3 regions of the Pseudonocardia abyssalis genome follow, and region 2 is predicted to be linked to each of the others. Evidence: predicted binding sites of a transcription regulator. Region 2 holds the regulator's gene; each other region holds the start of a gene.
The links. The regulator LexA, encoded in region 2, represses DNA repair genes until DNA is damaged. The targets are predictions, from matches to a motif close to CGAACACGTGTTCG.

Region 1: dnaB (replicative DNA helicase) is a predicted target of LexA. The motif match lies at 4,124-4,137, and genes of this name have one in related genera.
Region 3: uvrA (excinuclease ABC subunit UvrA) is a predicted target of LexA. The motif match lies at 3,341-3,354, and genes of this name have one in related genera.

The regions. Positions count from the first base shown of each region.
Region 1 covers NZ_JADQDK010000001.1:5,255,759-5,262,902, reverse strand. Annotated here, with positions in the region: gene I4I81_RS25835 (glycosyltransferase family 87 protein) at 1-966, opposite strand, end outside; gene I4I81_RS25830 (deoxyribonuclease IV) at 963-1,733, opposite strand; gene rpsF (30S ribosomal protein S6) at 1,978-2,319, shown strand; gene I4I81_RS25820 (single-stranded DNA-binding protein) at 2,330-2,878, shown strand; gene rpsR (30S ribosomal protein S18) at 2,934-3,170, shown strand; gene rplI (50S ribosomal protein L9) at 3,186-3,632, shown strand; gene dnaB (replicative DNA helicase) at 4,208-5,623, shown strand; gene I4I81_RS25800 (cupin domain-containing protein) at 5,645-6,112, opposite strand; gene I4I81_RS25795 (winged helix-turn-helix transcriptional regulator) at 6,179-6,538, shown strand; gene I4I81_RS25790 (DUF3040 domain-containing protein) at 6,525-6,794, opposite strand; gene pcaD (3-oxoadipate enol-lactonase) at 6,907-7,144, opposite strand, start outside.
Region 2 covers NZ_JADQDK010000001.1:2,902,277-2,909,420, forward strand. Annotated here, with positions in the region: gene I4I81_RS14075 (vitamin B12-dependent ribonucleotide reductase) at 1-158, opposite strand, end outside; gene nrdR (transcriptional regulator NrdR) at 338-817, opposite strand; gene I4I81_RS14085 (hypothetical protein) at 979-1,293, opposite strand; gene lexA (transcriptional repressor LexA) at 1,740-2,477, shown strand; gene I4I81_RS14095 (universal stress protein) at 2,455-3,300, opposite strand; gene I4I81_RS14100 (SdiA-regulated/phytase-like domain-containing protein) at 3,563-4,540, opposite strand; gene hflX (GTPase HflX) at 4,555-5,973, opposite strand; gene dapF (diaminopimelate epimerase) at 6,007-6,825, opposite strand; gene miaA (tRNA (adenosine(37)-N6)-dimethylallyltransferase MiaA) at 6,827-7,144, opposite strand, start outside.
Region 3 covers NZ_JADQDK010000001.1:1,121,275-1,128,418, reverse strand. Annotated here, with positions in the region: gene uvrA (excinuclease ABC subunit UvrA) at 327-3,236, opposite strand; gene I4I81_RS05420 (SMI1/KNR4 family protein) at 3,695-4,291, opposite strand; gene I4I81_RS05415 (OsmC family protein) at 4,346-4,750, shown strand; gene I4I81_RS05410 (polyamine aminopropyltransferase) at 4,751-6,307, opposite strand; gene I4I81_RS05405 (DUF350 domain-containing protein) at 6,359-6,802, opposite strand; gene I4I81_RS05400 (DUF4247 domain-containing protein) at 6,817-7,144, opposite strand, start outside.

The DNA.
Region 1 (7,144 bases), 2.4 Mb from region 2:
GAACGCGAGCAGCACCAGCAGCGGCGAGACGAGGTCGACCGCGTCCTGGAAGTCGAGGTTCTCCGGGTCGGACCCGGGACGGAAGCCCCAGTACCAGATCGAGTTCGTCGTGAGGTCGACGTTGCGCAGCTGCTGGAAGGTGAACGACGCCCGCCATCCCTCGTAGCCGATCACCGCGAACGGCAGGTTGACCAGCACGACCGTGGCCGCGGCGGCGAGCGGGACGCGCAGCGCACCGCGCCAGTCGAGCGAGCCGGGCCGCGACTGCGCGAGCACGTACAGGGCCAGCGGCAGCACGAACGCGCCCGGGTACAGCTTGAGCGCGAAGCCCAGCCCGAGCAGCACCGCGGCGACGGTGGCCCGGTCGGCGAGCGGGCGGTCGCCACCCCGCCCGTGCATCACGTAGATCGCGCCCACCGCGCAGGCGACGACCGGCAGGTCCCAGTTGTGGAAGGCGTAGAGCACCAGCGGCGGCCCGACCGCCCACAGCAGTGCCCGCCAGCGCGCGAGCCGCCCCAGCATCCAGCCGGTGAGCAGACCGAACGGGGCCATCAGCACCGCTGAGGCGAGCAGGAACGCGCCGTCGGTGTGGGCGAAGAACGCGCCCGCCCAGATCAGCAGCCCGGTGAGCACCGGGTACTCGACGACCCCGCCGACGAGCTGTCCGTCGGGGGTGATCGACCCGGAGACGTAGGGGAAGACGTGCTTGTCGACGTCGCGGCCCAGCCACAGGTACTGGATGTCGGAGTAGCAGACGTCGCGGTCGACGCGGATATCGTAGTCGGGCTGGCTGCGGCCCGCCGCGTCGTACTCCGGGCCGGTGCAGCGCGCCTTGTTCGCATAGCCCAGCAGCATCGTCAGGCCGGTGAGCAGTACGAGGACGGCGACGACGACCCGCGTGCCGGCCCCGGCGCCGCGGGCGGCCCGCTCGGGCGCCCGCGGGACGTCGAGGGCCGTGCGCGTCACCGCGTCAGCCGCTCACGGAGGAACGCGATGTCCTTCGCCTGGCCCTCGGCCGGGGTCTCGACCACCACCGGCGCGTCGGCGGCGGCGCACACGGCGGCCAACACGTCGGGCTCGATGGTGCCGGAGTCGATGTTGGCGTGCCGGTCGCGCGCGGAGTCGAACCCGTCGCGGGAGTTGTTGAGGTGCACCAGGTCGATCCGGCCGGTGATCGCCCGCGCCCGGTCGACGACACCGACGAGCTCCTCGCCGCCCGCGTACGCGTGGCAGGTGTCGAGGCAGAACCCCGCGCCGAACTCGCCGATCGCGTCCCACAGCCGGGCCAGCGCGTCGAAGCGGCGGGCCATCGCGTGGTCGCCGCCCGCGGTGTTCTCGATGAGGATGGGCACCGCGAAGCCGCCGTCGTCGGCCTGGCGGGAGAAGAACTTGCGCCAGTTGTCGACGCCGGTGGCGGCGTCCTCCCCCTGCGTGACGTGCCCGCCGTGCACGACCAGCCCGATCGCCCCGACCTCGGCCGCGGCCTCCGCGTGCTGCACGACGAGCTTGCGCGACGGGATGCGGACGCGGTTGTTGAGCGAGGCGAGGTTGACGACGTAGGGGGAGTGCACGACGACCGCGACATCGCTCGCGCGCAGCTCCGCGGCCTGCGGGTGCGGCGGCGGCTTCTTCCAGCCCTGCGGATCGGCCAGGAACATCTGCACGATGTCGGCGCCCCGTTCGGCCGCCGTGGCGACCGGGTCGTCCTCGTACACATGGGCCCCGATGAGCATGGTGCCGAGGATAGTGTCCGGCACCGGCGGTCTCCGGTGCGCACTCCCCGCACCGGGCCCGTGCCGGTGCCGGGTACGCGTGTTCGCGCTGGTAGCCTCGTCGAGACACCCCGACCGGCGTCCCTCTGGACGCTGTCGTCGCACCCCCATCACCATCGCGGGGCCCGATTCTGTCGGGGTGCTCTGAGAACCTCCTGCCGCGGACGTACCGCGGCCGTCAGACCGTAGGAGGTGAGTGGTTCTCATGCGCCATTACGAATTGATGATCATCCTGGACCCCAGCCTGGACGAGCGCACCGTGACGCCGTCGCTGGAGCAGTTCCTCACCGTCGTGAAGAACGACAAGGGCACCGTCGAGAAGATCGAGGTCTGGGGCAAGCGCCGCCTGTCCTTCGAGATCCTCAAGCACGCCGAGGGCATCTACGCCGTCATCGAGATCACCTGCGAGCCGGCCACCGTGTCCGAGCTCGACCGCCAGCTCGGACTCAACGAGTCCGTGCTGCGCACCAAGGTGCTGCGTCGCGAGCCGAAGAAGAAGCGGACCGCCCCGGCGCCCGCCGTCGCGGCCGTCGCCGCGGCGAGCTGAGGCGGGCCCGATGGCCGGCGAGACTGTCATCACCGTGGTCGGCAACCTCACCGCCGATCCGGAGCTGCGGTTCACCCCGTCCGGCGCGGCGGTCGCCAACTTCACCGTCGCGGCCACGCCGCGCACCTTCGACCGCGCTTCCGGCGAGTGGAAGGACGGCGACGCGCTGTTCATGCGCTGCAACGTGTGGCGCCAGGCGGCCGAGAACGTCGCCGAGACGCTCACGCGTGGCATGCGCGTGATGGTGTCCGGTCGGTTGCGGCAGCGCTCCTTCGAGACCCGTGAGGGCGAGAAGCGCACCGTCGTGGAGCTCGAGGTCGACGAGGTCGGCCCGTCGCTCAAGTACGCCACCGCCAAGGTCAACAAGGTCAGCCGTGGAAGCGGCGACGGCGGGGGCTTCGGCGGCAGCGGGAGCGGCGGCGGATCCGGAGGCAGCTCCGGTGGCGGCGGCTACAACGGCGGCGGCGGATCCTCCCGCGGTGGCCAGAACGACGACCCGTGGGGCTCCGCCCCGCCCGCCGGGAGCGGCCCCGCCGCCGACGACGAGCCCCCTTTCTAGATCCACCCCCTCCCGCGCTCGCGCGCGGTGACCGAGAACCACCAGGAGTACCCCCATGGCCAAGCCCGTCCTGCGCAAGCCGAAGAAGAAGGTGTGCGCGTTCTGCAAGGACAAGGCCCAGGACATCGACTACAAGGACACCGGCCTGCTGCGGAAGTTCATCTCCGACCGCGGCAAGATCCGGGCCCGTCGCGTCACCGGCAACTGCCGTCAGCACCAGCGTGACGTCGCGGTCGCGGTCAAGAACTCCCGCGAGGTGGCCCTGCTGCCCTACACCTCGACCGCCCGATAAGCGAGGACTGACCAGATGAAGCTCATCCTCACCGCCGACGTGCCCAACCTGGGTGCGCCCGGCGACATCGTCGAGGTCAAGGACGGCTACGGCCGCAACTACCTGCTCCCCCGCTCGCTGGCCATCACGGCCACCCGCGGCGCGGAGAAGCAGGTGGCGTCCATCAAGCGCTCCCAGCAGGCGCGGCAGATCCGCGACCTCGGGCACGCCAAGGAGGTCGCCACCCAGCTCGGTGACCTCAGCGTCACCGTGAAGGCGAAGGCCGCCGGCGACTCGGGCCGACTGTTCGGCTCCGTCACCACGGCCGACATCGTCGAGGCCGTGCGGGCCGCGGGCGGTCCCGCCCTCGACAAGCGCGCCGTCGACGTGCCGCAGATCAAGACCACGGGTTCGCACGCGGTCACGGTCCGGCTGCACCCCGAGGTCACCGCCGAGGTCCGGGTCGCCGTCGTCGGCCAGTAGCAGTACCCGCCGGTTCACCGGCACCGATCACGCACCGTCACCGGGGCGGGGTCCGGGCTCCGCGCCCGGGTCCCGCCCCGGCGTCGTTCCTCGACGGGTCGCGGCGCCCTGCCCCCGCGGCGCGCGATGACACGCCGGATGGGTACGCCCGCGTCGACGAGTGACCGTCCCGATGCGCCGGGTGGGGATCGTTGCGACACGCCGAAGGCGGCGTGTCGCGCGACACGCCCACAATGTTGTCCACAACCACCGATCATGCTCTGAGCTGCGAAGATACCGCTTATCGGCGAGTTGTCCCCACTTTGTCCACAGCACGCTCCCGACGCCGTCCAGGGCATCCACCGATCCGTGCACAGGTCCTCCCCAGGTTCGTGCACAGGCCTGTTAGGCGGGTGCGGTCCGAGCGCCTACCTTCGGACGCAGGTTCGATCGACGAGCCGGGCGACGCCGACCGTTCACCGAGCGGTGGACGGGAGTTCGCCCGTGCGTCTCGAACGCTCGTTCGATATACTGGAAGTGGGGGTGACGCTGCGTATGAGCCGGATCCGGGTGACCCGAACACAGGTGGCGCACGCATGGCACTGACCGACGACCGGCCGGCCGGGCGACGGCCGGGCTCCGACCGTCCGCTGCGGCCCGCGGGCGAGGGCGGCGAGGGTGGCTCGCCGTTCGACCGCCAGCCCCCGCAGGACCTCACGGCCGAGCAGTCCGTCCTCGGCGGCATGCTGCTGAGCAAGGACGCCATCGCCGACGTCGTCGAGGTGCTGCGCCCCGACGACTTCTACAAGCCCGCCCACCAGACGGTCTACGACTGCATCCTCGATCTCTACGGCCGGGGCGAGCCCGCCGACGCCGTCACGGTCTCGGCGGAGCTGCAGCGCAAGGGCGACCTCATCCGCCTCGGCGGGGCCCCCTACCTGCACACGCTCATCGCCACGGTCCCCACCGCGGCCAACGCCGCCTACTACGCCGAGATCGTCGCGGAGAAGGCGATCCTGCGGCGGCTGGTCTCGGCCGGCACCCGCATCGTGCAGCTGGGCTACCACGGCGCCGACGGCGCCGACGTGGCCGATGTCGTCGACCGCGCGCAGGCCACGCTCTACGACGTCAGCGACCGCTCCACGAGCGAGGACTACGTCGCGCTGGAGGAGCTCCTCCAGCCCACGATGGACGAGATCGACGCGATCGGGTCCCGCGGAGGGGCGTCGGTCGGCGTGCCCACCGGTTTCGCCGACCTCGACGCGGTCACCAACGGCATGCACCCGGGCCAGATGATCGTCGTCGCGGCCCGGCCGGGTCTGGGCAAGAGCACGCTGGGCCTCGACTTCGCACGCTCGTGCTCCATCAAGCACGGCATGACCAGCGCGGTGTTCTCCCTCGAGATGAGCAAGTCCGAGATCGTGATGCGCCTGCTCTCGGCCGAGGCCCAGATCAAGCTGGCCGACATGCGCGCCGGCCGGATGAGCGACGAGGACTGGACGCGCATGGCGCGGCGGATGAGCGAGATCAGCGAGGCGCCGCTGTTCATCGACGACTCGCCCAACCTCACGCTGATGGAGATCCGGGCGAAGGCGCGGCGGCTCAAACAGCGTCACGACCTGAAGCTGATCATCCTCGACTACCTCCAGCTCATGACCTCCGGCCGCAAGGTCGAGTCGCGCCAGCAGGAGGTCTCGGAGTTCTCCCGGCAGATCAAGCTGCTGGCCAAGGAGCTCGAGGTGCCGGTCGTCGCGATGAGCCAGCTCAACCGCGGCCCCGAGCAGCGCACCGACAAGCGGCCGATGCTGTCGGACCTGCGAGAGTCGGGCTCGATCGAGCAGGACGCCGACATGGTGATCCTGCTGCACCGCCCTGACGCGTTCGAGCGCGACGACCCCCGCGCGGGCGAGGCCGACCTGATCCTGGCCAAGCACCGCAACGGGCCCACCACCACGATCGTCGTCGCGCACCAGCTGCACTACAGCCGGTTCGCCGACCTCGCCCACGGCTGAGGCTCAGCGCAGGTCGGCCGGTCAGCGGAGGTTGACCTGGTCGTGCCGCAGCGCGATCGCGTCGATCTCCGCGGTCGTCGGTGGCACGTCCCGGTCGGCCAACGCCGCCATCTCGGCGAAGTACTCCTCGCGGGGCTGCCCGGCCGGGGTGAACAGGATGAGGAAGCGCGTCTCGTCGTCGCCGTCGGGTCGGAACGCGTGCACGCCGCGGCGCGGCACCCGGACGAGGTCGCCGCTGCCCGCCGAGGTCCACAGGTCGCCGGTGCGCACCGCGAGGCGCCCGGACAGCACGTAGAACGACTCGCTGAACCCCTCGTGGTAGTGCGGCAGCGCGCCGGGCGCACCCGGCGACAGACGCACCTCGAACAGCCCGTACTCCTGCTCCGTGGTCGAGCCGGGGGCCACGATGACGGTCGTCATCACCGGTGAGGTGATGACCGCCTGCTCGGCGACGGTCCGGATGACGGCGTCGGGTCCGGGGAGGCTCATGTCCACGACGCTAGGACGGCCGGTCCGCAGCCGGAAGACCGCACTTCCGCGTGCTATAGGTACCTGGTGGTGCCCACCCGACGCGAGACCGGCGACGAGATCGTGATGCGCGCCCAGTGCCCGACGCACCGGCTGATGGGCGTGATCGGCGACCGCTGGTCGGTGCTCGTGCTCATCGCTCTGCACGATGGCGGGGAGACGCGCACGGCGGACCTCAGGCGGGCGGTGGAGGGCGTCAGCCAGAAGATGCTCACGCAGACACTGCGCCGGCTGCAGGACCACGACCTGGTTTCCCGGGCGGTGGAGGCCACCGTCCCGGTGTCGGTGAGCTACACGCTCACCGACCGCGGCCGCGGCCTCTGCGCCGCGCTCGCGCCGCTACGGGCGTGGGCGGAGACCCACGTCGACGACCTCAGGCGGGACTGAAGCCCGCGGCGCCGTTGCGCTGGAAGGCGACGACCAGTGCACCCGCGGCCACCGCCATGCCGAGCACCGCGACCGGGACCGCCATGACGGCGGACCCGAGCACCATCAGCGCGAGCCCGAGCACCAGGAGAAGGCTGGGGTTGACGCCGGCGCGGCGCGGGGTCGCAGCCCGGAAGAGCTGGATGAACTCCGGATCGGTGATCGCCAGGTGGTGCTCGATCCGGGCGAGGACCTGTCTCTCACGGTCGTTCAGCACGTGCGATCGCCTCCGATGGAGCTCGTGTCCGATCCCGAGCTCCTCGTCGACCCCGGTACCTCCGTCGGGCTCAGAATAGGCGGCGGCAGGCCTGGCTAAACGGAGGGGTTGGTCACGCTGTGGAGTTGCCGGCGATCAGCTCAGCGGCTTGCTCCGATTGCTCAATCGTCGCGAGGTGCGCGGCGTCGAGGACCTCCAGTCGGGCACCCGGGATGCCCTCGACGATCGTGCGCGCGTGCGGCTCGACCGGCGTCGACGGGTCCGCGGAGCCGGCGATCACCAGCGTGGGGGCGGTGATCGCGCCGAGGCGCGGGCGGTGGTCGAAGTCGCGCAGCGCCGCGCAGCAGGAC
Region 2 (7,144 bases):
TTCGTCATGACGACGTCGCGGCGTTCCCAGGTGACCTCGTCGTAGGGGTGCACGCCGGCGGTGGTGTGGATCCGCTCGATCGTGAGGCCCGCAGCGGGCCGGGTGGCCCGGGGTGCCTTCTTCCCGCGTCCGGACGCGGTGCCGACGGTCTCGGTCATGGGTGTTCCCTCTCCTGCGCGCACGACGGACCGGGGTCCTGGGGGCGCGCCAAGTACGACTGGTGCGGTGATGGCGGTGATGACGGGAGTGCGCGACGTCCGATTCAACGGTGTCGGGTGCGGTGACGGCGCGGTGGTGCGTCGGGCGGCCGGACCGGGCCGCCGATCGGTGGGACTGGTCAGACGGGCGCGGCGCGGGCGGGTGTGTCGCGCGCGGGTGTGTCGCGCAGGTCGGCGATCTCCTTCTCGAAGTCCTCGATCGAGGAGAAGGACCGGTAGACGCTCGCGAACCGGAGGTAGGCGACCTCGTCGAGGTCGCGGAGCGGGCCGAGGATCGCCAGGCCGACCTCGTGGCTGGGGATCTCGGCGGTGCCGCCCGCGCGGACGGCCTCCTCGACGCGGTGCGCGAGCTGCGCCAGCGCGTCCTCGTCGACGGGCCGGCCCTGACAGGCCCGGCGGACACCGCTGACGACCTTGTCGCGGCTGAACGGCTCCGTGACCCCGCTGCGCTTGACGACGGCCAACACCGCTTCCTCGACGGTGGTGAACCGGCGCCCGCAGGAGGCGCAGGAGCGCCGGCGGCGGGTGGCGACCCCGTCGTCGACCTCGCGGGAATCGATGACCCGGCAGTCGGAGTGGCGGCAGAACGGGCAGCGCACGGACAACCCCCTCCGACGAACCGGAACCCCATCCCTGGGCTAACGACGCCCATGTAACCACAACATGTGGGGGCAGGAAAAGCCGGGAGGCCCTATCGGTGGCGTCGCGTCGTCCGAACGGGCACGCAGGCGCACCGCACCGCCGACCCGCACGCGAAGCGTCAGCCCCCGAGGACCCCCGCCACCTGCACGGGCGACGTCACCACCGGCGTGCGCGAGGTGCTGCTCACGTCCGGCGCACCGGAGTGCCGGGCCGCCGCGGCGACGTCGGCCAGCAACCCCAGCAGGACGACGATCGCGGCCGTGAGGAGCGCCGTGCCGACGGCGGCGGCCACCCGCCGGCGCCGCAGGACCTTCGCGGGCAGCACCGGGACGGTGCGCAGCAGCACCCGCTCGCCGCGGTGCGCCCGCTCCCCCGCCGACCCGCCGGCCGGCCGGGCGGGCTGCGCCGGCCGCACGGCACGGAGCGGCTGCACGGGCCGCACCGGCCGCGGCCCGTGGGCCCGCCCGCGCCTCGGGAGCTCCCGGGCGGGACGGGGCGGTCGCAGTGCCGTGCCGCCGTACCGCATTCCGTCCTCGATCTGATCGTGCATCGGACTCCACCCTTCGCTCGGACCCGTTCCCGCACTCCGGCCGTTCGAACGGGAACACATGTTCGAACGATCGCTGAGCGATGTGTACCACCGACCACCGACAGAATCGAGAGAACGGGGCGTGTCGTTCGAACATGTGTTTGGCGAGAACCGGAATCGGGGCTACGGTCGGGTCCACGACACACGGGCCCGGTCCGCACGGATCGCCCGCCCGGTCCCGATCAGCAGCACCGACGAGCAGTACCGATGAGCAGTACCGACGAGCAGTACCGACGAGCAGTACCGACGAGCAGTACCGACGAGCAGTACCGACGAGGAGGCACGAGGACATGGCACGGGACGAGCCCGGCCCGACGGGTGGCGACGACGAGGGAGTACGCCCCGGGCCGACCGCCCGGGTGAGCACGTTCCCCGACCCCGCGAGCGCCCCCGTCGGCCTCACTCCCCGGCAACGCAAGGTGCTGGAGGTCATCCGCGACTGGGTGGAGCGCCACGGCTACCCGCCGAGCGTCCGCGAGATCGGCGACGCCGTCGGCCTCACGTCCACCTCGTCGGTGCACCACCAGCTGCGCACCCTCGAGCGCAAGGGCTACCTGCGGCGCGACCCCAACCGCACCCGCGCGGTCGACGTCCGCCCGCCCGACGAGCAGCCCGACGCGGCGTCGTCGGACACCGGGGTCGTCGAGCGGCCCACGCCTGCCTTCGTGCCGCTGCTCGGCACGATCGCCGCCGGTGGACCGATCCTGGCCGAGCAGGCGGTGGAGAGCGTGTTCCCGCTGCCGCGCGAGATCGTCGGCGAGGGCACCCTGTTCCTGCTGAAGGTGCGGGGCGACTCGATGGTCGAGAAGGCCATCACCGACGGCGACTGGGTGGTCGTACGCCAGCAGCCCGTCGCCGAGAACGGCGAGATCGTCGCGGCGATGATCGACGGCGAGGCCACGGTCAAGACGTTCACCCGGCGCGACGGGCACGTGTGGCTGATGCCGGCCAACGCGGCCTACGACCCGATCCCCGGTGACGACGCCACGGTGCTCGGGCGCGTCGTCACGGTCCTGCGGCGGCTCTGACGCCCGCGGGCACCACGATCACCGGATAGCGGGCGGTGCGCACCAGCACCCCCGCCACCCCGCCCAGCAGCAGCCGCTGCATGAAGCGGTAGCCGCGGGAGCCCACCACCAGCACGTCCGTGCGGTCCGGCAGGGCGGCGAGCGTGGCCGCCACCGGGCCGATGACGACGTCGCTGATGGCGTCGACCTCCACCGGCAGCGACGCGATGCCCTTGTGCGCGAGCGCCTGGGCGGCCGGCACGGCGTCGGCGTCCTCCGCGACGGTCACGACCCGTACCGCGGCTCCGGTCCGGCCGGCGAGGTGCACGGCCACGGTCACCGCCCGGTCGGCCTCCGCGCTGCCGTCGTAGGCGACGGTCACCACGGTCATGATGCCGGTGCCGAGGTGCCGGTAGCCGCGCGGCGCGATCGCCACCGGGCAGCGCGCGAGCGGCAGCAGCCGCTGCACCGTGCGGCCGGGGGCGAGGCGGCCGAGCAGGCCGTGACCGGTCGACCCCACCACGAGGACGGCGGCCCCCACGTCGTCGGCGTGGTCGGCGAGGACGTCGGCCACGGAGCCGGGTGTGAGGGCCACGAACTCCGGCTCGTCGTCGCCCCAGCCGTCGCCGATGAGCCGGCGCGCCTGCTGGAACCGGGCCGCCGCGACCTTGCGCGCCTTCTCCCGCCACCGCGGGTCGCGGGCGACCACCGCGAGACCCCGTGCGTCGGTCGGGTAGACCGTGGCCACCACCGCACTCAGCCCGGTGAGCCGGGTCAGCTGCGCACCCAGGACGAGCGCGTCGTGCCCGCCCGGCGTGTCCTCGTAACCGGTGACGATCGGCACCGCGCGCCTCCTTCGGCCACGATCACCGTAACCGCGCAGGGGGCCGCGCCGGTTACGTCCGGGAAACGTCGCCCGCCGCCCGCCCGTGATCGCGGCACACCGCACACCATGGCCCCCGCGAGGGCCGGTACGTGCGGCCGAACCCGATCACCGACCCCACCGGGGGCGGCAGCGTGCAGCCAGCAGCGATCACCGGCCCCGACAGAGGATCCGGCGGCATCCGTCCGCTCCCACAGCCCCCCCGCCGGGCGCCATCACCGGCTCAGCGGCGCCGGGCCCGCCAGGAGAGCGCCGCGGCGAGCAGCACCAGCAGGCCCACGGCCACCCCGCCGCCGATCAGGGCGGGCAGCCACTCGGGTGCGGGCTCGGCCACGGGTTCCGCGGGGGTGTCTGCGGGCGGGGTGAACGGCTGCGCGGCCAGTGCGGCGGCCCCGGGCACCGCGCGCAGCTCCCCCGGCACCCCGCCGCGGGTCTCCGAGGCCGAGAGCAGCGTGCCGTCGGCCTCGAACGTCACGGCCTCGCCCTGCGGCTCCCCGGCCAGCGGCACCCGCGCGGGCTCGCCCTGCAGCGCGGTCGCGATGTCGCCGTCGACGACGGGGAACAGCCAGGCGTCGGTGTACGTGCGCAGCGCGACGACCCGCCCGTCGGTCGACATCGCGGCCCCCGTGACGGTGCGCGACCCGATCCCGCCGACCGGCCCGCCCTCGGTGTCGGAGACGGGCAGCGACACCTGCGCCACGCGCTCCAGCGGGAACGGCCCCCTGCCCTCGGGAGCCGAGGTGGGCCGGTACACCCCGGCGGGCGTCCCGACCTCCTTGGTGATCACGAACGGCACCCCGTCGGCGTCGACGAGCATCGCCTCGGCGTCGTGCGGGCCGTCGGGGTAGGCGAAGCGGTGCAGCCGGGCCTCCCCGCGCACGGGCAGCACGATCGCGGCGACGGTCTCGCGCGAGCGCTCGTTGTCGCCGGTGTCGGCCACCCAGAACTCCCCGTCGGGCCCCAGCGCGAGGTCCTCGGCGTCGAACGGGTCGACGTCGGCGGTGCGGGTGTCGACGATCTCGCAGCCCCCGCCCGATCCTCCAGGATCCAGGCGGTGCACCTGCACGCTGCGGCCGCCGTCGGACATCGCCCACACCTCACCGTCGGCGACGACCATCCCGGACAGCTCCGCGAGCCGGTCGTCGGTGACCGTGCAGCGGACCTCGGGCGCGGGTGGGGCCGCGACCGCGAGGGCCGCCACCAGGAGCAGGCGGATCAGTGCGAGCCCTCCACCAGCACATACGGCAGCACCGCCGTGGCCAGCTCGGCGCCGACCCGCGCGTGCATCCGCGTGCCGTCGGGCGTGTGCTCCTCCGCCAGCACCTCCCCCTCGGCGTGCACGCGGGCGACCAGCGAGCCCTCGACGTAGGGCATCAGCAGCTCCACGTCGACCTCCGGGCGCGGCAGCAGCTCGGCGATGCGGGCCTCGAGCTTGTCGATGCCGTCGCCGCGCTTCGCCGAGACGAACACGGCGTCGGGCAGCAGGTGGCGCAGCCGGGCCAGCTGCAGGTCACCGGCCGCGTCGGTCTTGTTGACGACCAGCAGCTCGCGCGGCATCGTGCCCTGCTGCTTCTCCCCGATCTCGACGAGCACCTCGCGGACCGCCTTGATCTGGTCCTCCGGGATCGCGTCGGAGGCGTCGACGACGTGCACGAGCAGGTCGGCCCCCGCCGTCTCCTCCAGCGTGGACCGGAACGCCTCGACCAGCTGGTGGGGCAGGTGCCGCACGAAGCCGACGGTGTCGGTGAGCGTGTACGTCCGGCCGTCGGAGGTGGACGAGCGGCGGGTCGTCGGGTCGAGGGTCGCGAACAGCGCGTCCTCGACGAGCACGCCCGCGCCGGTCAGCGCGTTGAGCAGGCTCGACTTGCCCGCGTTGGTGTAGCCGACGATCGCGACGCCCGGGATCTCGTTGCGCCGCCGCGACCCGCGCTGGGTCTCGCGGATCTGCTTCATGGCGCCGATCTCGCGGCGCAGCTTGGACATGCGGTCGCGGATGCGCCGCCGGTCGAGCTCGATCTTCGTCTCACCGGGGCCGCGGCCACCGATGCCGACTCCGCCCGCGGCGCGACCACCGACCTGCCGCGACAGCGCCTCGCCCCAGCCGCGCAGGCGCGGGAGCAGGTAGGACAGCTGCGCGAGCTCGACCTGCGCCTTGCCGTCCCGGCTGCGGGCGTGCTGGGCGAAGATGTCGAGGATCAGCGCGGTGCGGTCGACGACCTTGACCTTGAGCTTCTCCTCCAGCTGCCGCAGCTGACCGGGCGAGAGCTCGCCGTCGCAGATGACGGTGTCGGCGCCGGTCGACTGCACGACCCCCAGCAGCTCCTCGACCTTGCCGGAGCCGATGTAGGTGGCGGGGTCGGGCTTGGGGCGCCGCTGGATGAGCGCGTCCATCACCTGGGAGCCGGCGGTCTCGGCGAGGCGGGCGAGCTCCTCCATGGAGCCGCGGGCCTGCTCGGAGGTGCCCTCGGTCCACACCCCGACGAGCACCACGCGCTCCAGGCGGAGCTTGCGGTACTCGACCTCGGTGATGTCGGTGAGCTCGGTGGACAGCCCGACGACGCGGCGGAGCGAGGAGCGTTCCTCGAGCTCGTAGTCGCCGGTGGCGTTGGAACGGGACAGGACTGGTTCAGTCATCGTGTGAGTCATGCTCCCACGACAACGCCGGTTCTAGTCGAGTGATTCCGCGTCCAGGTCACCGTGCGCGACCAGCACGGCGGGCCCGTGCAGGATCGTCGTGGAGTCGGTGACGGTGACGCGCAGCCGCCCGCCGGGTGTCGAGACGCCGACGGTGCCGGTGTCGCGCCCGGCGTGCCGCAACGCCGCCACGACGGCGGCGACGGTCCCGGTGCCGCACGAGCGGGTCTCCCCCACGCCGCGCTCGTGCACGCGCATCCTCACCTCGTCGCCGACCACCGGCGTCACGAACTCGACATTGACCCCGTGCGGGAACAGCGACGGGTCGTGGCCGGGCGGGCGGGTGAGGTCGAGCTGGTCGATCGCGACGTCGGTGACGCACGCCAGGTGCGGGTTGCCGACGTCGACCGCGACGCCCGCGAAGGCCTCCCCGTCGACGCTCGCGGTGCTGGCCTCCCCGACCTCGGCGCGACCCATGTCGACCGACACCTCGTCGCCGTCGATCCGCACGGTGCGGACGCCGCCGCGGGTGCCCAGCGCCAGGTCGACGCCGTCGGCGAGCCAGCCGCGGTGCACGAGGTAGCGGGCGTAGACGCGTACTCCGTTGCCACACATCTCGGCGAGGCTGCCGTCGGCGTTGCGGTAGTCCATGAACCATTCGACGCCCGGCTCGGGCTCCGGTCCGTCACCGAGTGCGGCCCAGCGGACGACGCGCAGCACACCGTCGGCCCCGAGGCCGCGGCGGCGGTCGCACAGCGCGGCGACGCGGGCAGGCGTCAGGTCGAGGGCACCATCGGGATCGGGGAGCACCACGAAGTCGTTCTCGGTGCCGTGACCCTTGCTGAACTGCACGTCACGACGATAGCGCCAGTGCGCGGTCGAGGAGATCCGGTGCGGCGGCGTCGAGCCAGTGCACCCGGCGGTCGCGCCGGAACCACGACCGCTGGCGGCGGACGAACCGGCGCGTCGCGCGGACGGTGTCGGCGGCCGCGGTCGTCATCTCCCCGCCCGCGAGGATCTGTTGGTAGCCCAGTGCGCGCGACGCGGTGAGCCCGTCGCGCAGGCGCACCAGGCCCCGGGCCTCCTCCACGATCCCGGCGGCGAACATCCGGGCGACCCGGCGGGCGACGCGGACGTCGAGCTCGTCGGTCGGACGGTCGACGCCGAGCAG
Region 3 (7,144 bases), 1.8 Mb from region 2:
CCGGATGGCCCAGGACCCGCACCCGACCAGTCGAACCTCCGACGCCCCAGGGTGACCGGACCGCCTGAGCGGACGCGCGGCCCGCAGTGGCCCGGCCCTGACCGCAGTGGGGTGGCTCCACTGCAACCGGGCTGGAGTGGAGCCACCCCACTGCAACGCGGGCGGCGGTGGGCGTGATCGCCTCCGCCGCGCGGCAGGCGACGGGGCCGGCCGAGCTGCCCACCGACCGGCCGGCGGCTCGCACACAGCCCGGACCTGTGTGCGAGCCCGCAACCCGTGTGCGAGCCATCGGGTTGCGCCGTGGGTACGGCCGCGACGGGACCGCGTCAGCTGGCGGCGGTGGCCTTGCGGCGGCGGGCGGGGGCCTTGCGGGCGACCTCCGGGGTGACCAGACCCGCGAGGAACTGGCCGGTGTAGCTGGTGGGGTGGGCGGCGATCTGCTCGGGCGTGCCCTCGGCCACGACCGTGCCGCCACCGGAGCCACCCTCGGGGCCCATGTCGATGACCCAGTCGGAGGTCTTGATGACATCGAGGTTGTGCTCGATGACCAGCACCGAGTTGCCCTTGTCGACCAGCCCGTTGATGACGAGCAGCAGCTTGCGGATGTCCTCGAAGTGCAGGCCCGTGGTGGGCTCGTCGAGGATGTAGATCGTGCGGCCGTTGGACCGCTTCTGCAGCTCCGACGCCAGCTTCACGCGCTGCGCCTCACCGCCGGACAGCGTGGGCGCGGGCTGCCCGAGCCGCACGTACCCGAGACCGACGTCGACCAGCGTGCGCAGGTAGCGACTGATCGAGTTGATCGGCGCGAAGAACTCCGCGCCCTCCTCGATCGGCATGTCGAGCACGTCGGCCACGGTCTTGCCCTTGTAGTGCACCTCGAGCGTCTCGCGGTTGTAGCGGGCGCCCTTGCAGACCTCGCACGGCACGTAGACGTCGGGCAGGAAGTTCATCTCGATCTTGATCGTGCCGTCGCCGGAGCACGCCTCGCAGCGCCCGCCCTTGACGTTGAACGAGAACCGGCCGGGTTGGTAGCCGCGCACCTTCGCCTCGGTGGTGGAGGCGAACAGCTTGCGCACCTGGTCCCACACCCCGGTGTAGGTGGCGGGGTTGGAGCGCGGGGTGCGGCCGATCGGGCTCTGGTCGACGCGCACGAGCTTGTCGAGCTCGTCGAGCCCGGTGATCCGGGTGTGCCGACCCGGGACCTGGCGGGCACCGTTGAGCTTGTTGGCCAGCACCGTGGCGAGGATGTCGTTGACCAGCGTGGACTTGCCCGACCCGGACACCCCGGTGATCGAGACGAGCGCCCCGAGCGGGATGTCGACGTCGATGCCGCGCAGGTTGTGCTCCCGCGCCCCGACGATCGTGAGCTTGCGCTTCGGGTCGATCGCGCGGCGCGACTCCGGGACCGGGATCGAGCGGCGTCCGGACAGGTAGGCGCCGGTGAGCGAGGTGTCGTGGGACTCCAGCCCGTCGACGGGGCCGCTGTAGACGATGTGCCCGCCGTGCTCCCCCGCCCCCGGACCGATGTCGACGGCCCAGTCGGACGCGCGGATGGTGTCCTCGTCGTGCTCGACGACGATCAGCGTGTTGCCCAGGTCGCGCAGCCGCACGAGCGTCTGGATCAGGCGGCGGTTGTCGCGCTGGTGCAGCCCGATCGACGGCTCGTCGAGGACGTAGAGCACCCCGACCAGCCCGGACCCGATCTGCGTGGCCAGCCGGATGCGCTGCGCCTCGCCACCGGACAGCGAACCGGCCGCGCGGGACAGCGAGAGGTAGTGCAGCCCCACGTCGAGCAGGAAGCCGAGCCGGGCCTGCACCTCCTTGAGGATGGAGCCCGCGATGATCGTCTGACGCTGGTCGAGGACCATGCCGCCGAGGAACGCCGAGCACTCCGAGACCGACATCGCGGAGATCTCGGCGATCGACCGCTCGCCCTGGTCGCGGTGGGTGAGGGTGACCGCGAGGACCTCGGGCCGCAGCCGCGCGCCCTTGCAGACCGGGCACGGCACGTCGCGCATGTAGCCCTCGTAGCGCTCGCGCTGCGAGTCGGACTCCGTCTGGTCGAGCCGGCGCTCCAGGAACGGGATGACGCCCTCGTAGCTGGCGTAGTACGAGCGCTCGCGGCCGTAGCGGTTGCGGTAGCGCACGTGCACCTGGTCGTCGCTGCCGTGCAGGACGGCCTTCTGCTCGGCGGCCGACAGCTTGCGCCACGGGGTGTCCATCCGGAACCCGATCGCGCTCGCCAGGCCCTCCAGCAGCCGCCCGAAGTACTCCGCGGACTGGCCGCCCGCCCACGGCGCGATGGCCCCGCCGGCGAGGCTCGCGTCCGGGTCGGGGATGACCAGCTCGGGGTCGACCTCCTTCTTGATCCCGATGCCGCTACACTCCGGGCAGGCGCCGTACGGGGAGTTGAAGGAGAAGGTGCGGGGCTCCAGCTCGTCGAGTGCGAGCGCGTGGCCGTTGGGGCACGACATCCGCTCGGAGAACTTGACCTCGCGGTGCGGGTCGTTCTCCGGCAGGTCGACGAAGTCGAGCACGATCAGCCCGTCGGCCAGCCGCAGCGCCGTCTCGACGGAGTCGGTGAGCCGCTGCTTGGCCGAGCCCTTGACCGAGAGCCGGTCGACCACCACGGAGATGTCGTGCTTCTCCTGCTTCTTCAGCTTCGGCGGGTCGGTGAGCTGGTGCACGGTGCCGTCGACGAGAACGCGCGAGTAGCCCTGCGTCTGGAGCTGGTCGAACAGGTCGACGAACTCGCCCTTGCGGGTGCGCACGATGGGCGCGAGCACCTGGAACCGGGCACCCTCCTCCATCGCGAGGACCTGGTCGACGATCTGCTGCGGCGTCTGCTTCTCGATCACGTGCCCGCAGACCGGGCAGTGCGGGATGCCGGCACGGGCGTAGAGCAGGCGCAGGTAGTCGTAGACCTCGGTGATCGTGCCGACGGTGGAGCGCGGGTTGCGGTTCGTCGACTTCTGGTCGATCGAGACCGCGGGGGAGAGCCCCTCGATGAAGTCGACGTCGGGCTTGTCCATCTGCCCGAGGAACTGCCGCGCGTACGCGCTCAACGACTCGACGTACCGCCGCTGGCCCTCTGCGAAGATCGTGTCGAACGCCAGGCTGGACTTGCCCGAACCGGACAGCCCGGTGAACACGACCATGCTGTCGCGCGGCAGGTCGAGGTCGACGCCGCGCAGGTTGTGCTCGCGGGCGCCGCGCACGATCAGTCGATCCGCCACGGAAGGGCCTCCTGTGAGCCGGAGTGGGGCGAAGCGGCGGTGCTCTCGCCGGTCCTCCCCATGCTAGGCAGGCCCACCGACAATCACGCGCCGACGCCGAGGATCGCACAGACGTTCGACCGGTCGTGCGACCGCACCCCGCTCCCCCGCGGAACCCCAGGTCACCCGGCCCCGGGACGCCGATCGGGGTGATCGACACCGGTCGCGGCGCCGTCCGTCACGAACGCGATCCGACGCCGACCGGTCGTCGGGTTGCGCCGGACGGCCCATGAGGTCGGTGGTCAATGGCTCCCGGGCGGAAGGACGGCGACCCGGGGCTCAGAACCGACGACCCACGGGCGCGGAACCAGCGACTCACGGGCGGGAGAACGCCGACTCGCGGGCGCGGAACCAGCGACTCGCGGGCGGGAGAACAGCGACTCGCGGGCGCGGAACCAGCGACTCGCGGGTGGGCGGGGTCAGCGCAGTTCGGGGGCGTCCCACCAGAACACCCCGTCGCCCACCCCGTCCACCACGAGGTCCGCGGCCGTGAGCGCGCGCAGATACTCCGTCACACCGGGCGCGAGGCGGCGGCGCTCGTCCTCGTCCGGTCCGGCGACCACGATCTGACCGACGGTCCCGCCCTCCGCCGGGTCGGTGTCGACGACGAGTACGTTCCCGCCGCCGTCCTCGGCGAGGGGCCACCAGCCCGGGAGCCAGTACTCCCTGCGGACCGGGTCGCCGGCGCGCACCGTGACGTGCTCGGCGTGGTCGGCCATCCCGTCCGCGCCCTCGTGCCGGCGCACGTCGTCCCATCCGCCCCACACCACGAGGGCGTCGGCGACGGGCAGGAAGCGGTACTGCGGGAAGACCTGCGGGTCCTCCGGGGTCCGGCCCTGCCCGTCGGCGAGGGTGTAGAGCGCCGCCAGGTCGGCCGGGAACCGGATCCCCGTGCGTGCCTGCGCCGCCGCGACCCCGGCGGGGTCGGCGGGCGGGCGGAGCCCGGGCCGGGGGTCGAACCCGGCGGCGGCGAGGGTGGCGGTCCAGCTGGTCCAGGCCGCGGTGAGGTCGTCCACGCGCCCACCCTGGCGCACACCGCCGGGGAACCCTCCCCGGGCTACTCTGCGCCTGTGGGAGAGCCGAACGTCTGGTCCACCGCCCGTCTCCCCGACGGCGACGGGCGCACCGCCGAGGTCGACGTCAACGGGTTCGGACTGAGCTGCGACATCCCGCTCGACGCCGGCCCCGAGCCGACGGGCGCCACGCCGTTCGGACTGCTCGCGGCGTCGTTGTCGTCGTGCACCGTGATGTCGGTGCGCACGTTCCTGCAGCGCTGGCACGTCCCGCCCGGCGAGGTCGAGGTGCGGGTGGCCGTGCAGGGCGGTGCGACCCCGGTCCTCGTGCGCACGGTCACCGTCGGCGCGGTCGTGGAGCCGGACCTGCGCGAGCAGCTCTCCGCCGAGGTCGACAACACCCCGGTCACCCGCCTGCTCCGCGACGCCGTACCGATCCGGACCGTCCTGAACACGGCCTGATCAGCGCACGTATCCGGCCCGGGTGTCGTCGACGATCAGCGGGCGGTCCAGGGTGGACGGCTCCAGGTCCAGGCGCGGCCGGTCGCGGGGGAACACCGCGGCCGCGGCGAGCCCCGCCTCGTCGAGGAAGCGGAGCGCCGGGGCCCGCGGCGACAGCGCGAGCGGCGGCGGCCCGCCGACCTGCGCGAGCGTGAAGCCCCAGTCGCCGAAGCTGGGCACGTGCACGTGGTACGGCGTGACTCCGAGCCCCGCCGACGCGATCGTCGACACCGTCCGCCAGTACGCCTGCGGCGTCGAGTACGGGCTCCCCGACTGCACGACGAGCTGCCCGCCGGGGGCCAGCGAGCGCGCGACGAGCCCGTAGAACTCGGTGGAGTACAGCCGTCCGAGGGTCGGGGTGTCCGGGTCGGGCAGGTCGACGATGACCGCGTCGAAGGTGCCGGGCGCGGCCTCGCGCAGCCAGCGGAACCCGTCGTCGACGACGAGCCGGACACGCGGGTCGTCGAGGGCGTGGTCGTTGAGGTCGGCGAGGCGGGTGCGGGCGAGGTCGAGCACGGCGGGATCCAGCTCGACCTGGACGACCTCGGTCACCGACGGGTGGCGCAGCAGCTCGCGGGCCGCGAGTCCGTCGCCGCCGCCGAGCACCAGGACGCGCCCGGGGTCGCGGGACAGCACGGGGTGCACGAGCGCCTCGGTGTAGCGGTGCTCGTCGACGCTGGAGAACTGCAGGTCGCCGTCGAGGTAGAGGCGCAGGTCGGGGCCGCGCTCGGTGAGCACGATCTGCTGGTAGGCCGAGGTCAGATCGGCGACGACCGGGTCGGCGTAGAGCCGCTGCCGCGACGTCTCGACGATGTCCTGCGCCTGCACCAGCAGCACGGCGAGGACCGTGGCGGCGAGCAACAGCGCCGCCGTGGCGACGGCCCGAGCCCGCACCCCCAGCTGTCCGCGCAGCACGAACGCCGCGACGACGGCCGCGGCCACCAGGTTCACCATGCCGGTGACCGCCGACCCACGGATCTGCCCGACCAGCGGCAGCAGCACGAACGGCCAGGCCAGGCCGCCGACGAGCGCGCCAGCGTAGTCGGCGGCGTTGAGGTCGGCGACCAGCCGCCCCGCGGAGCGCCCGTCGCCCGCGAGCAGCGTCATCAGCAGCGGCACCTCGGCGCCGACCAGGATCCCGATGACGGCGGTGGCGAGCACCAGCACGGCACTGCTCGTGCCGTGGAAGGAGAACGCGACGTAGAGCGCGGTCGCCGACAGCCCGCCGACGACCCCGAGCACGATCTCGATCGCGACGAACGCGGTGGCGGCGTGCGGCAGCAGCGGCTTGGCCGCCAGCGCCCCGACGCCCAGCGCGGCGACGAACCCGGCCACGATCAGCGACGTGACCGCGATCCCGCCGCCCGCGAGGGTGACGGCCAGGGTGAGCAGGACCAGCTCGTAGACCAGCCCGCAGGCCGCGCACACCGCGACCGCGGCGAGGAGCAGCGGGCGGGCGCGTCGTGAGCCCAGGGGCGGCGCGTCGTCGGGGACGGCGAGCACCGGCGGCGCGGTCACGACGCCGCCGCGGGACCGCGCGTCACGGCGCGACCGGTCGGGGCGGCACCGTCACGACAGGGCCGCCGCGTTCACCGCCCCGATCGCGAGCAGGCTCGACCCCACCGCCCACGCCGCGCCGCACATCCGCGGCTCCGTGACCAGGGCCCGCAGATGACCCGGCACGAACGCGTCGAGCAGCCGCAGCGCGACGCCCTGCAGGACCACCCCGAGCAGGCCGTAGACCAGCGAGTCGACCAGGCCCTGGCCCAGCGAGTCGTCACTGGTCAGGATGGCCGTGACGACGATCAGCGCCAGCGCGAGGTGGTTGGACGCGAGCAGGATCGCCGCGTTGGGGTTGCGGTCGGTGTAGACCTGCCTGCGCAGGTTGCCGGGCGTCAGGACGTCGAGCGCGACGAAGCCCAGCGCCAGCACGGCGAAGCCGATGACGAAGTACAGCAGGGTGGCGAGGACGCCCTGGCCGAGCAGGCCGGCGTCCACGGATCCGAACTCCATGGCGAAGATCATCCTCACTTCACGTCGTCGTCGTCATCGTCGGTGGCGGCCGGGGAACCGGGGGTGAATCCCTGGCCGAGGTAGGCGTAGGAGCCGTCGCGGTAGGCCCCGTCGAGGTCCTCGACCCGCACGGTGCTGCCGCCGCTCGCCGGGCTGACCACGACGATGTCGTCGTCGTAGCGCAGGTACTCGCTGCCCGAGTCGCTGGCCTGCGCCGCGGGCGGCACCGCCCCGGCGATCTGCGACGCCGCGGCGGTGGCGGGGGCGGTCGCCAGGTAGGTGCTGGTGTCGCCCGACTCGCTCTGCTCGTCGAAGGTGTCGTCGAGGAAGCTGCGCACGTTC